DNA from 2 places in the Rhizobium sp. CB3090 genome. Region 1 is predicted to be linked to the other one. Evidence: riboswitches for the same ligand, from Rfam matches in the RefSeq annotation. Region 1 holds a riboswitch; the other holds the start of a gene.
What was found. A riboswitch is a leader RNA that binds a small molecule or an ion and turns the genes downstream of it on or off. The one in region 1 is predicted to bind S-adenosylmethionine.

Region 1 (7,277 bases):
ACCGCTGCCATGGCGCGACTCGATCGCGCCGGAGGCAAGCAGATCGCGATAGGCGGTGCGGACCGTGACGCGGCCGACCTGTAAAGCCTCGGCCAGATCGCGCTCGCCCGGCAGGGCCGTTCCGGACTTCAGCAGGCCTTCCTGGATAAGGCCGGTCAGCGCCTGCGCCAGGCGTTTGTACAACGGCCCCGTCATGGCCTCGTCGCGCAGACCACGGCTGTTCAGTTCAGTGATCAAACTGGTTCTATCCATGGGTTCTTTATAGAACCTATTTAGAACCAATCCGCAAGGTGAATCTGATCTAGCGGCCAAAAATGAATCGACCGGGCGTGATGTGCGCCCGGTCGAAAAGGATGTCGTCAGCTTAATTCTTGGTGAAGATATAATCCGTTTCCTGCCGCAGCACTTCACCGGGACGAAGGACGGCGTTCGGGAAGTTCTGGTGGTTGATGGCATCCGGCCAAATCTGAGTTTCAAGGCAGAAACCTGCAAAGGGGCCGATCTTGCGGCCGTCGTGACCGGGAACGGGAACATCCAGCTTGAAGCCGGCGTAGAACTGCACGCCGGGCTCGGTCGTGCGCACCTCAAGCGAAACACCGGAATTGACGCTGCGCGCCAGCACCACCGAGCGCTTGGCGGTACGCTCGGACGACAGGCAGAAATTATGGTCGTAGAGCGCCTGTTCGGCCCCATCGAAGCGCATCATCGGCGCCATTTCGCGGAAATCGAAGACGGTGCCGGCGACGTGGCGCACTTCCCCCGTCGGTATCTGCTTTTCGTCCGTTGGCGTATAGTTATCTGCAGCGATCATGATGTCGTGGCCGAGTGCGTCGTCGCGACCATCGAGGTTGAAATAGGCGTGCTGGCAGACATTTGCGAGCGTCGGCTTATCGGTCGTCGATTCATAGATGACCGAGAATTCGCCGTTGCCATGCACCCAATAGGTCGCCTGGATCGTGCAATTGCCGGGATAGCCGGCCCGGCCGTCGGGATCGACGATCTTCAGCACGACGCGGTCGACGGCGTGTTCGACGATCGTCCAGTTGCGCTTGGCGATGTTGTCCTTGCCGCCGTGCAGATGGGTGACGCCCTTTTCGTTGAGGTCGAGCTGATAGTCCTTACCGTCCAGCGTGAAATGGCCGGCGCCGATGCGGTTGGCGCAGCGACCGGGCGTAGCGCCGAAATAGGAGGAGTGGGCCGGATAATCGTCGAAGTTGTCGAAGCCGAGCAGAAGGGCGGGGCTATGGCCGTCCAACCGCAGGTCCTGAATGACGGCACCCCAGGTCATGATATGGGCCGTCAGGCCGCCGCCCGCTATTCTGACGCGATAGACCGTTTCTCCATCGGCCGTCGTTCCGAAAACTTCCCGCTCCAAATTATCCTTCGTCATATCAGCTCATCCATTCCTATCGAAAATTCGAGGCCAGACCCTGCCCCCATTTGCGTCGGTCCGCAACCGGTTCGATCGCGAAATTTAGGGGCGGGCAGAGGGGGATCAAGAGCTCGTCTGGTTCGTGGTTTCCAGACTGCGCCGGGAGTGTGCAATGTATGTGACAACGGAGGCTAGGGTGAGGAGCTATGGGCAATTCTAGCGCGACAATTCCCGCATCGCCTTTTCCAGCCCACCAAGAGTCAGGGGATACATCCGCTCCGCTAGCAAGCGGCGGATGATCGAGATCGAGGTCGTATAGCCCCAATAGTTTTCCGGTATGGGATTGAGCCAGACGCATTTGCGGAAATGGCCGGTGATGCGGCTGAGCCAGATATCGCCCGCCTCCTTGTTCCAATGTTCCACCGAGCCGCCGGGATGGGTGATCTCATAGGGGCTCATCGAGGCGTCGCCGACGAAGACGACGCGGTAGTCGGGGCCGAAGGTGCGGATCAGATCGGTCGTCGCGGTGACATCGACACGCCGGCGGCGATTGTCCCTCCATACGCCTTCGTAGAGGCAGTTGTGAAAGTAGAAATATTCCATATGCCGGAATTCGGCGCGGGCCGCGGAGAACAGTTCCTCGACCACGCGGATATGATCGTCCATCGAGCCGCCAACATCGAAGAACATCAGCAGTTTGACGGCATTGCGCCGCTCCGGCCGGGTCTGGACGTCGAGATAGCCATGTTCGGCGGTGGAGCGGATCGTGCCGGAAAGGTCGAGCTCCTCTGCCGCGCCTTCGCGCACCCAGCGGCGGAGCCGTTTCAGCGCCACCTTGATGTTGCGGGTGCCGAGCTCGACGCTATCGTCGAGATTTTGAAATTCGCGGCGATCCCAGACTTTCGCCGCCTTGCGGTGACGGGACGCGTCTTGGCCGATGCGCACGCCTTCCGGGTTATAGCCATAGGCGCCGAACGGCGACGTGCCTGCCGTACCGATCCATTTTGAGCCGCCCTGGTGGCGGCCTTCTTGTTCGGCAAGGCGCTGACGGAGCGTCTCCATCAGCTTTTCGAAGCCGCCGAGTGCCTCGACCAGCTTCTTTTCCTCGTCCGTCAGATGTCTTTCGGCGAGCTTGCGCAGCCATTCATCGGGGACAGCGACCGGCTCGGCCGGTGCCGCATCATTGCCGACGGCCTCGACACCCTGAAAATAATCGGCAAACACCTGATCGAAGCGGTCGATGAAGCGCTCGTCCTTGATCAGCGATGCGCGGGCCAAATAGTAGAAGGCCTCGACGTCATAATCGGCGATCCCTTCTTCCATTCCCTCCAGAAGCGACAGGAATTCCCGGAGCGTCACCGGAACCTTTGCTTCCTTCAGCTTCAGGAAGAAGGGAATGAACAAGCTCAGAACCTCTCTTGGCCGATCTCCTCGAGATCATAGGGGGTCGTCTGATAGATCTCGTTGATCCAGTTGCCGAAGAACAGATGCGCATGGCTGCGCCAGCGGTTTTGCGGCGCGATGTCCGGGTCGTTATGCGGGAAATAATTGTGCGGCATCTTGATCGGCACGCCCGCATTCACGTCCCGAAAATATTCGTCGGCCAGCGAAGTGGAATCATACTCCACGTGATTGAACATGTAGAGCCGGTTGCAGGCCTGCTCGTGGACCAGACAGACGCCCATCTCGCTCGATTCCATCAGGATCTGCAGCCCCGGCACCTTTTCGATGTCGGCGCGGCGCACTTCCGTCCAGCGCGAGACCGGAATGGCGAAATCATCGGAAAAGCCGTTGAGGTAGACCGAGGACGGCTTCAGGTTCTGGTGGCGATAGACGCCGAAGGCTTTTTCCTTCAGCGTATATTTCGGCACCTTATGGAAATGATAGGCAGCCGCCATCGCGCCCCAGCAGACGTTCATCGTCGAATGCACATTGGTCGCCGTCCAGTCGAAGATCTGCTGCATCTCGTCCCAGTAGGTGACCTCCTCATAATCCAGCAGCTCGATCGGCGCGCCGGTGATGATGAAGCCGTCGTATTTGCGCTCCTTCACTTCCTCCCAGGTTTGGTAGAAGGCGAGCAGATGCTCTTCGGATGTGTTCTTGGCCTTGTGGCCGCCGACGCGGATCAGCGAGAATTCCACCTGCAACGGCGAGGCGCCGACAAGGCGCGCAATCTGCACTTCGGTCTTGATCTTGTTCGGCATGAGATTGAGAAGCCCGATCTGAAGGGGGCGAATATCCTGCCGGATCGCCACCGTTTCGGTCATCACCCGCACGCCCTCGCTCTGGAGGGCTTCGAACGCGGGCAGCGTATCGGGAATCTTGATGGGCATCGTTGTCACTCGACCAAAAACAAAAAACCGGCCGCGATAAGAATCGCTACCGGTCCGCACGCGGCCCTTTAGCGACTTTTTTAACGTGGCTGCAAGCCGGCCGGCCAAATCACCACGGGAGAAATTCAATAGACCTGTGACCCCGGCGGGTCAATGGGTTAACTCCAGGCCCAGGGCCGCCTCGCCTTTCGAGGCCTTGACGTTTGCGCTGACGCTTCAACGCCAAGGCACCTCAGGGTGAGGCGGAGAGGGTTTGCGCCAAGGCGTAGAAGATCAGCCCTCACCCTGAGGAGCGGAACCCGGAGGGTGGAGCCTCGAAGGGCGAGGGCGGGTATGGTCGGCCCTCCGTCGCTTTTCGAGGCACAGGGCGACCGCGGCCGCGCCGTGATGTCGGGTGCCACCTACAGATGTTCAAGGAGTGCTTGCATACCATAGCCCAGACGCCGCTTGGCGTCCTCGATCGGCAGCCAGAAGAAACGGAAGCCAATCGGATCGCCGCCGTCGAATGGCGTCATTTCATAGTGAAGCCAGGTGGAGGGCGCCGTCTCGGAGATGCGGCAGCGGAAATAGTGCCGTTGGTGGTGATGCTCGCGCCCGTTCTTTTCAAAACGATAATCGTGAACGCCGAGCGGATGGAGTTCGTCTGGCGCAAAACCCGTTTCCTCCTCGAATTCGCGCGCCGCCGCCGTTGCGATATCTTCGCCCGGTTCCACCGTGCCGCCGGGAACCTGGAGCTGGACGGCCGGAAAATCCGGCTCATCGAATACCAGCAAGTGCCGGTCGTTCACCGCATAGATCAAGACCTTCAGGGCATCCGGCTGCATCATTTCCCTTGCCCGCGCGCCATGAAGGCCAGCCGTTCGAAGAGATGGACGTCCTGCTCGTTCTTCAGCAGCGCGCCGTGCAGCTTTGGCAGCGCGCTCTTCGCATCGACACGCAGGGTAGCCGGATCGACATCGTCGGCGACCAGCAGGCGGATCCAATCGAGCGCTTCGGAGGTCGAGGGCTTCTTCTTCAGACCCGGCACATCGCGGATCTCGAAAAACTGGATGAGTGCTGCTCGCACCAATGCCTGCTTGATGCCGGGATAGTGCACCTCGACGATGCGTGTCAGCGTTTCGGCATCGGGAAAGCGGATATAATGGAAGAAGCAGCGGCGGAGAAAAGCATCCGGCAGCTCCTTTTCATTGTTCGAGGTAATGATGACGATCGGCCTGACGGCGGCGCGGATCGTTTCGCCGGTTTCGTAGACATGGAACTCCATGCGGTCGAGTTCCTGCAGCAGATCGTTCGGGAATTCGATGTCGGCCTTGTCGATCTCATCGATCAGCAGCACGCATTTCTCTGGTGCCGTAAACGCCTGCCAGAGCTTGCCTTGGCGGATATAGTTTTTGACGTCGTTGACGCGCGCGTCACCCAATTGGCTGTCGCGCAGGCGTGAGACGGCATCATATTCATAGAGGCCCTGCTGCGCCTTGGTGGTCGATTTGATGTTCCATTCGATGAGATCGAGCCCCAGCGCTGCGGCGACCTGGCGAGCCAGTTCCGTCTTGCCGGTCCCCGGTTCGCCTTTCACCAAAAGGGGTCGTTCCAGCCGAATGGCGGCGTTGACAGCAACCATCAGATCCTTGTCGGCAATATAGTCTGCGGTGCCCTGAAATTGCATTGGAAGGCTTTCATCAATCTTTGGGGCGCAAGCTAGTCCTTGGCCCTATTCGGTTCAAGGCGTGAAACGGTGTATATACCGAACGTGATCACGCTGATGTATCGCATGGATGGACATGTGAGCAGGTCATGATTAACTGAGGATTAAGTGCGTTGCAGGGAAGTGTTGATGGCAGTTGATACGCAAGCCAAGCCGAATATCGAGAGTGCTGACCGGGTCGGATACGACTTTAGCGTTCTCTATCGGCTGCGCATGATGTTTTCCGCCTTTTGGAATTCGGCCGTACGCGTCAAGATCGTTTCGCTTACGATTGCGTTGTTCGTAATTATCCTCGTCACGGCCTATGTCCAGGTTCTGCTGAACAACTGGAATGCGCCGTTTTATGATTCGCTGGCGCGACGCGATACCAGGGCATTCTTCCATCAGCTCGGCGTCTTCGGCATCATCGCCGGCCTGCTCTTGGTCCTCAACGTCGTGCAGGCATGGCTCAATCAAATGACCGCGCTTTATATGCGCGAAGGTCTGGCGCGTGACCTCGTCGACCAATGGCTGCAGGCCAAGCGCGCGCTTCGTCTCGCCTCTTCCGGCCTGATCGGCGTCAATCCGGACCAACGGCTGCATGAGGATGCGCGCAATCTTGCCGAAAGCACGACAGGTCTGGCGATCGGCCTGGTGCAGGCGACCATCCTGCTCTTGAGCTTCATCGGCGTGCTTTGGGAACTCTCCAGCGGCATGGTCTTCAATTTCAAGGGCATGAGCTTCTCCATTCCCGGCTACATGGTCTGGGCGGCGATCATCTATGCCGGTTCCGCTTCGTTCCTGAGCCAGTTCGTCGGCCGCAGGTTGGTGCGGCTGAATGCCGACCGTTATTCCAAGGAAGCCGAGCTGCGCTTTGCGCTGATGCACGCCAACGAGCACATGCCGGCGATCACCATTGCCGGTGGCGAGGAGAATGAGCGCCGGCGGATCAATCTCGATATCTCCGCGGTGCTTGCCGTCATTCGCCAGCTCGCCATCGCCAATACCAATCTCACCTGGGTTTCGGCCGGTTATGGCTGGCTGGTGTTGATCATCCCGATCCTGGTGGCTGCGCCCGCCTATTTCTCCGGCGGGTTGACGATCGGCCAGTTGATGGTGGCGGTGGGCGCTTTCAACCAGGTCAATACTGCCTTGCGCTGGTATGTCGCCAATTTTGGCCCGATCGCGGAATGGCGTGCCACGCTGATGCGCGTCACCGATTTTCGCCAGGCGTTGACGGAAATGGATGACGGTAAGGTCATGCCGCATACCATTGCCTTCGATCATGCGGCGCCCGGTGAAATGGTCTGGGCGGACGTGGAGATTTCCACCAAGACCAGCGAGGATGCCATCGAGAACGGTTTCCGCATCCGCGAAGGCACGGTGACGATTGCCGCCGGCGAGCACATCATGGTCAACGGCGATCATGGCGTGAACCGCAGGCTACTGTTCCAGTCGCTGGCACATCAATGGAACTGCGGCGCCGGCAAGATCAGCCTGCCGCCGATGGAAGACATGCTGTTCATGCCGCATACGCCCTATGTGCCGGGCGGAACGCTACGCGAAGCGATCTGCTTCCCCGAGGATCGGGATGCCTATGACGATGCCGCCGTCGAGGCCGCGATGGATAGGGTCGGCCTTGGCCGCCTGAAGAGCCGGCTCGATACGCAGGCCCGCTGGGACCGGCTGCTGGACAATGACGAGCAAAAGGCGCTCGCCTTTGCGCATCTGCTGCTGGCGCAGCCGAAATGGATCATCCTCGACGAAGTCATGGAAGGACTGGAGCCGGATATCCAGGCCAAGTTCTCGGCGCTGCTGACGGAATTCACCGACGCTACCGTCATCTATATCGGCCGTTCCGAAGCCTACCTCCAGACAATGTCGCCGC
Region 2 (7,277 bases), 760 kb from region 1:
CGGCAAGGATGCGTTGTTCATGCATTGCTTGCCCGCCCATCGCGGGGAGGAAGTGACGGACGAGGTGATCGACGGTCCGCAATCCGTTGTTTTCGATGAGGCGGAAAACCGCCTTCATGCGCAAAAATCGATTCTTGCTTGGTGCCTGGGCGCGATCTGAAGATATGGAGCAATTCCAGGAAAAGTGTGCAGCGGTTTTCCGTCCGGAATTGCGAAAAAACAAAAAGATAGAGCGGTTCTAATATTCCGTGAGAAGCTGAACCGCTCCCGAACCGCGTTTGATGTCGCGGGCGCAGTAGGAGTAGAGCAATGGCGGAAAGTGCAGCCTCGCTGGGTCAATTCGATTTTGCCGGCGACGATCATGTCGTTCCCTTCCAGGTAGAGGGTCTTGATGTCCGCGGTCGCGCCGTGCAGCTCGGGCCGCTGTTGGACGCAATTCTCGCCCGGCACAACTATCCGGCTCCTGTCGCCCGGCTGCTGGCCGAGGCCGTGGTGCTGACCGTATTGCTCGGCACCTCGCTGAAGTTTGAGGGCAAGTTCACCGTACAGACCAAGAGCGACGGCCCGGTCGACCTTCTGGTCGCCGATTTCTCGACGCCGGAGAACGTCCGCGCCTATGCTCGCTTCGATGACGAGGCGCTGGCCGATGCCGTTGCTGCCGGCAAGACCGAACCGGAACAGTTGCTCGGCAAGGGCGTCCTCGCCTTCACCATCGATCAGGGTCGCTTCAGCCAGCCCTATCAGGGGATCGTGGCGCTCGACGGTGCGTCGCTCGAAGAGATCGCCGGCACCTATTTCCGCCAGTCGGAGCAGATCCCGACGCGTGTCCGCCTCGGCGCTGCCGAATTGTTCGACCGCGATGAGGCCGGCAAGCCGCGCCATCGCTGGCGGGCCGGCGGTCTTGTCGCACAGTTCCTGCCGGAAGCGCCGGAACGCATGCGCCAGCCGGACCTCCATGGCGGCGACGGCGACACTAGCCTGCGCGAACACGTCGAGGACGACGCCTGGGCGGAAGCCCGCACCCTGGTCGAGACCATCGATGCCGACGAGTTGACCGATCCGCAGGTCGGAACCGAGCGCCTATTGTATCGCCTCTTTCATGAGCGCGGTGTGCGCGTCTATGAGCCCAAGGCGGTCTTCGACCGCTGCACCTGTTCGCGCGACAAGCTGAAGGGCGTGTTGCGGGGTTTCTCCGCCGAAGAGATCGAAGCGAGCCAGGACAATGGCGAGATCGCCGTCACCTGCGAATTCTGTTCGACGACCTATCGCTTCGAGGTGTCCGAGGTGACGGCCGCCTGAGCGATATCAGGAAAGGGGCTGAATAGTTTTCCGTGCGCAATTGCGAAGAACAAGAACATGGAGCGGCGTTGCTTTTTCACGAAAAGCTGAACCGCTCCAACCAGCTTCAGTTCAGCGTTCGTAGCAGGTTGGGCGTATCCAGCGAAAAGGCGGGGATTTTGACGTGAAACAGCTTCCCGTCATCCGTCTCCATCTGGTAGTGGCCGAACATCATGCCCGAGGGTGTGTCGAGCGGACAGCCTGAGGAATATTCATAGGTATCGCCGGGCCGCAGCCTCGGCTGCTCGCCCACGACGCCGGGTCCGGTCACCTCGTCCACCATGCCGTTCTGATCGGTGATGTGCCAATAGCGCGTCACCAGCCGCACGGAGACGGTCGAGTGGTTGGAAATCACGATGCGATAACCCCAGACGTAACGATCGTCATCCGGATCGGATTGCTCCTCCAGATAAAAGGGTTCGACAACAACTTCGATGTCGTGTGTTAGAGCGCGATACATGCCTGACACCTTGGTCACTACTCCGAAACGTCGCGCGCCCAAACGAACGCACAAAGGACGCTCCAGCATTTTAAATCTAGGGCACCTTATCCGCTTTCTATGATCCCACGGAAAGCGGGATACTTAGGGGTATCCTATAAAGCGACCTGTTCCGTCAAGGAATGGATTGGTGGAAACGCCTTTGACGGATTAAACCCTTCGGATTTCCAGATGTTAGGACTAACTCTAAAGGTTAATCGTCCGCGGTCGAAAGTATAGCCGCAAAGTCTGTTTTCAAGATGTGTAAGCCCGCCCGAACAATATTCGGGCGGGTTTGGGTAGAAAAGTCAGGCAGAGACCTGCGCCAGTGCGCGGGCGAAATCCTCGATCAGATCCTCGCCGTCCTCGATCCCCGCGGAAAAGCGCACCGTTCCCGGCGAAATGCCGAGTTCGGCACGGGCTTCGTCGGTGAGGTTCTTGTGGGTGGTGGTGGCCGGATGGGTGATCAGGCTCTTGGAGTCGCCGAGATTGTTGGAAATCTTGACGATCTCCAGCGCATTCTGCAGCTTGAAAGCCGCTTCCTTGCCGCCCTTCAGCTCAAATGCCACCAGCGTCGAGCCGCCGGTCATCTGCTTGGCGACGATATCGGCCTGCGGATGGTCCTTCCGGCCGGGATAGATCACGCGAGCGACCTTGTTGGTCTGCTCGGCGAGGAAATCGGCAATCTTTGCCGCATTTGCCGTCTGTTGCGTGACGCGCAGCGGCAGCGTCTCGATGCCCTTCAGCAGTGTCCAGGCGGTGAACGGCGACATGGCCGGGCCAGTATGGCGGAAATAGTCCTGCAAGTTCTCGTCGATCCACTGCTTGTCGGAGAGGATGACGCCGCCGAGCGAACGGCCCTGGCCGTCGATGTGCTTGGTGGCGGAATAGACGACGATGTGTGCGCCGAGTTCCAAAGGCTTCTGGAAGAGCGGCGTCGCAAAGACGTTGTCGACCACGACCTTGGCGCCGATCTGATTGGCGAGCTTGGCGACGGCAGCGATATCGACCACTTCCAGCGTCGGATTGGTCGGGCTTTCGAGGAAGAAGACCTTGGTATTCGGCTGGATCGCCTTTTCCCAATTTTCGGTGAAGCGGCCGTCGACCAGGGTGCATTGAATGCCGTATTTCGGCGCCAGCGTCTCAACGACCCAGCGGCAGGAGCCGAAGAGCGCGCGGGCTGCAACGATATGATCGCCGGCCTTCAACTGGCAGAGGATGGCGGCCGAAACGGCGGCCATGCCGGAAGCGGTGGCGCGGGCTTCTTCGGCGCCTTCCAGAGCGCACATGCGCTTTTCGAACATGTCGTTGGTGGGGCTGCCGTAGCGGGCGTAGATGAAGCCGTCGGTCTCGCCCTTGAAACGGGCTTCCGCGGCTTCCGACGTGTCGTAGACGAAGCCTTGCGTCAGATAGATTGCTTCGGAGGTCTCGCCGAATTGCGAACGGAGCGTTCCGCCGTGAACGAGCTGGGTTGCGGGGCGCCAAGTCTTGCTCATGCCATCACCACTTTCAAAACAAAAAAACCGGCCGCGAAAAGCAGACCGGTTTAACCCCGGTCCTTTTAGCCACTTGTTTAACGTGGCTGCAAGCCGACCGGCCAAATCACCACGGGATAAGTTGCAATACTGCCGTTGACCGCTTGCGTCAATTCCCCGAGTTTGGTTTTGTCTGCGGCAAATTACTGCCCGCGCCTTCGTCAGGATGCGCAAAGGTCACAGTAACATTTTGAACGGCGCGTAACCCGGTAAGTCTGTTCTCGACTAGCCGGGTCATGCGCTGGGAAAGAGGCATGATGGCTCGCACTACTGGAATTTTGGCCGATCGCGCCATTGCGGCGCTCTTCGAAGCGGGAAGGCTGACGAGCGAAAAAGAACTGGATGTCGATCAGATCCAGCCGGCGAGCCTCGACTTGAGGCTCAGTGCGCATGCTTTCCGCGTCCGCGCCAGCTTCATGCCCGGCCCATCGCATCTCGTCGCCGACAAGCTCGACCGGCTGAAGCTGCATGTCGTCGATCTCTCGGAAGGCGCGGTGCTGGAAACCGGCTGCGTCTACATCGTGCCGCTGATGGAGCGGCTCGACCTGCCGGCCGATATGTCCGCCTCCGCCAATCCGAAGAGCTCGACCGGCCGTCTGGATATCTTCACCCGCGTCATCACGGACCGGGCGCAGGAATTCGATAAGATCCCGGCCGGCTATTCCGGTCCGCTCTATCTTGAAATCAGCCCGCGCACCTTTCCGATCGTCGTGCGCCGCGGCTCGCGCCTGTCGCAAATCCGTTTCCGCGTCGGACAGGCCACACTCTCCGAGCCGGAACTGCTGGCGCTGCACGAGAGCGAGACGCTGGTCGCCAGCAAGAAGCCGAACGTTACCGGCGGCGGCATAGCGCTGTCGATCGATCTCGCCGGCGATAAGGAAGGCCTGATCGGCTATCGCGGTAAGCACCACACGGCGGTCGTCGACGTCGACAAGAAGGCCCAGCACGATATCTTCGATTTCTGGGAGCCGCTCTACAGCCGCGGCCGCACCGAACTGATCCTCGATCCGGACGAATTCTACATTCTGGTCTCGCGCGAAGCCGTTCATGTGCCGCCACACTATGCCGCCGAAATGACGCCCTTCGATCCGCTGGTCGGCGAATTCCGGGTGCACTACGCCGGCTTTTTCGATCCCGGCTTCGGCCACGCGCCAGCCGGCGGCCGCGGCAGCCGCGCCGTGCTGGAAGTGCGCAGCCACGAAGTCCCGTTCATCCTCGAAGACGGCCAGATCGTCGGCCGCCTGGTCTACGAGCACATGCTGGAACAGCCCTCAAGCCTCTACGGCTCCGGCCTCGGCTCCAACTATCAGGCGCAGGGGCTGAAGCTTTCGAAGCATTTCCGGCTGTGATCGTCTATTTGGCGGCCTTGACAGAGACCGCCAACTGTTGGACACCTCTGAATGTCAGGCGGGTGTAGCTCAATGGTAGAGCAGCAGCTTCCCAAGCTGAATACGAGGGTTCGATTCCCTTCACCCGCTCCAGGTTTCTTTTCAGCGTTGTAGATCTCTAGGATACGCCGAAGGTGATTGATCACATAACCATTGAAGTGAGCGATCTACAGAAAAGCAGGTCATTCTACGAGAAAGCCTTCGAACCTCTGGGATATCGCCTTTCCTTCGGAAAAGAGGGCGTATTCTGGGCATTCGACGTGGGGGATGGCAGCCTGTTCGAGATCCAGCACACGGGCAGCAAACCGCCTTTGACGCATCTGCATGTCGCCTTCCGCGTTCAGAGCAGGGCTGAGGTCGACTCGTTCTATCACGCCGCTCTTCAGGCCGGTGCCAAGGAAAACGGTGTGCCCGGTCCACGACCGGAATATTCTGCGAACTACTATGCCTGCTTCGTCCTTGATCCCGATGGCTACAACATCGAAGCGATGATCAACAAGCCTGCGACATGAGAGTAGACAGTCGAGGACGCGCCGGCGTTCTCGCATGTCCTCGTAAGCCTCTTTCAGAGCGTCGCTGAAGGCAGCGATTGGGCGAGCCGGGCGGCGGGCGATGCAGGATCGTGGCACGTCTGGCCGGACTTGCGAAGGATCAGACGCGTCCCGTGGTTCGCCGTTATCACCTCTATCCATCCCCATTCAGGTTAATGCCAGACATTCGTGGCAGAAGCTCATTCCTTAACCGGAACGGATGCCGATGCTCAATGTTGGGCTGCTTTACAGATTGAGGGCGATCTTCACGCGCGGCGTGTTGAAGATTTCCCGCCGCACGAAGGTACCGCCCAGCGCGACGATCATCTGGAGGGATGGCAGCGTCCGCATTGGGCCAAAGGCCTTTCTGCGGAAGGGGATCGTCATCGATGCGCAACGCGGCAGCATCGATATGGGTCGAAGCGTCTCCCTCAACGACTATACCATTCTGCTCGGACGCGGCGGCATCACGATCGGCAATGATGTGCGGATCGCCGCCCATGCCATGGTGGTTTCGTTCGACCATAATTTCGATGATCTCACACAGCCCATTCGCATGCAGGGCGTTACCAAGAAGCCGGTTGTCATCGAAGACGATGTCTGGATCGGCGCCGGGGCGAAAATCTTGGGCGGTTCCCACATATCCAAAGGGTGCGTCATCGGTGCCAATGCCGTCGTCAAGGGGAAGACCGAACCCTATGGCATCTACGTCGGCGCTCCCGCGCGGCTGGTCAGGCGGCGGGGCGAAACGGTCAGCGTCGGACACGCGAATGTCGAACGGCTTTCTCTCTCCAAAAGAAAAACGGACTGACGGGCTCGCTTAGAGCCGGATGATTTTAGGTCGAAACGACCTAAAATCTGAATCCGCTCTAGAATCAAAGAAGTAGAGCATGATGTCGTCCGAAAACCGCTCACACTTTTCGGCATCATGCTCTAGAGCGGTTCAGCTTTTCACGGAATCTTAGAACCGCTCTATCTTTTTGTTTTTTCGCAATTCCGGACGGAAAACCGCTGCACACTTTTCCTGGAATTGCTCTAAACAAACAGGCGGAACGCGATGAAGCGTCCCGCCCTTCCGTGTCGAATTATCGCGCCGAGCGGTGCTGGCGGTCTCAGAACTCCGTCCAGTCCGCGTCCTTCGCAGGAGTCGCGACGGTCTGGTTGCTGCCGCCGAAGGCGCTCATTAGCTTTTGACCGAGCGCGCGGGCGGGCGAGGGAGCCGGGCGTGCCTTCGTCCTTTCGACGGCACGGACCGGAGCAACCGTGGGCCGCGGGGCGGGGCGGGCGGAGACGCGCGGCGCCTGGCTCGACGGAGCTGCAGAAGCAACGTAACTGCCTTCTGTTCCCGTCAGGCGGAATTGGCTGAGCAGAGCCGTCAGCGCGGCGGCTTCCGTTGCCAGGTTATAGCTGGCGGCGGTGCTTTCCTCGACCATGGCGGCGTTCTGTTGCGTGCCGTGATCCATGGCGTTGACGGCGGTATTGATCTCCTGCAGGCCGGCCGATTGTTCGCGGGACGCTTCGGCGATGGCATGCACATGCCGGTTGATGTCCTGCACTTCCGAGACGATGGCGTCGAGCGCCTTGCCGGTCTCGTCGACCAAATTGACGCCGGTCTGCACATGCGTGCTGGACGCGGTGATCAGCGATTTGATCTCCTTGGCGGCATTGGCCGAGCGCTGCGCCAGTTCGCGCACTTCCTGGGCGACGACCGCAAAGCCCTTGCCGGCCTCACCGGCACGAGCGGCTTCGACACCGGCGTTCAAGGCGAGAAGGTTGGTCTGGAAAGCGATGTCGTCGATCACGCCGATGATGTTGCCGATCTCGGAGGAGGATTTCTCGATCTGCTGCATGGCGCTGACGGCGCTGCGGACGATCTCGCCGGACCGTTCGGCGCCGGCGCGGGTGTGGGCAACGAGCTGGCTTGCCTCTTCCGCCCGCTTGGCGGCGTCCTTGACCGTGGTGGTGATCTGCTCCAGGGCCGCGGCCGTTTCTTCGACGGCGGCCGCCT

Region 2: it holds a riboswitch for S-adenosylmethionine, as region 1 does, so the genes downstream of both, QA646_RS00725 (O-succinylhomoserine sulfhydrylase) here and metA (homoserine O-succinyltransferase) in region 1, are expected to answer to the same signal.

Annotation. Positions count from the first base shown of each region.
Region 1 is NZ_CP121662.1:3,294,731-3,302,007, reverse strand. It holds gene QA646_RS15895 (GntR family transcriptional regulator) at 1-252, opposite strand, end outside; gene QA646_RS15890 (aldose epimerase family protein) at 365-1,390, opposite strand; gene QA646_RS15885 (VWA domain-containing protein) at 1,589-2,776, opposite strand; gene metA (homoserine O-succinyltransferase) at 2,779-3,705, opposite strand; SAM riboswitch at 3,754-3,831, opposite strand; gene QA646_RS15875 (NUDIX domain-containing protein) at 4,107-4,529, opposite strand; gene QA646_RS15870 (MoxR family ATPase) at 4,529-5,371, opposite strand; gene QA646_RS15865 (ABC transporter ATP-binding protein/permease) at 5,540-7,277, shown strand, end outside.
Region 2 is NZ_CP121662.1:138,948-146,224, forward strand. It holds gene argF (ornithine carbamoyltransferase) at 1-160, shown strand, start outside; gene QA646_RS00715 (Hsp33 family molecular chaperone) at 310-1,299, shown strand; gene apaG (Co2+/Mg2+ efflux protein ApaG) at 1,406-1,798, opposite strand; gene QA646_RS00725 (O-succinylhomoserine sulfhydrylase) at 2,125-3,312, opposite strand; SAM riboswitch at 3,357-3,435, opposite strand; gene QA646_RS00730 (2'-deoxycytidine 5'-triphosphate deaminase) at 3,606-4,700, shown strand; tRNA gene QA646_RS00735 (tRNA-Gly) at 4,759-4,832, shown strand; gene QA646_RS00740 (VOC family protein) at 4,874-5,251, shown strand; gene QA646_RS00745 (acyltransferase) at 5,496-6,080, shown strand; gene QA646_RS00750 (methyl-accepting chemotaxis protein) at 6,382-7,277, opposite strand, start outside.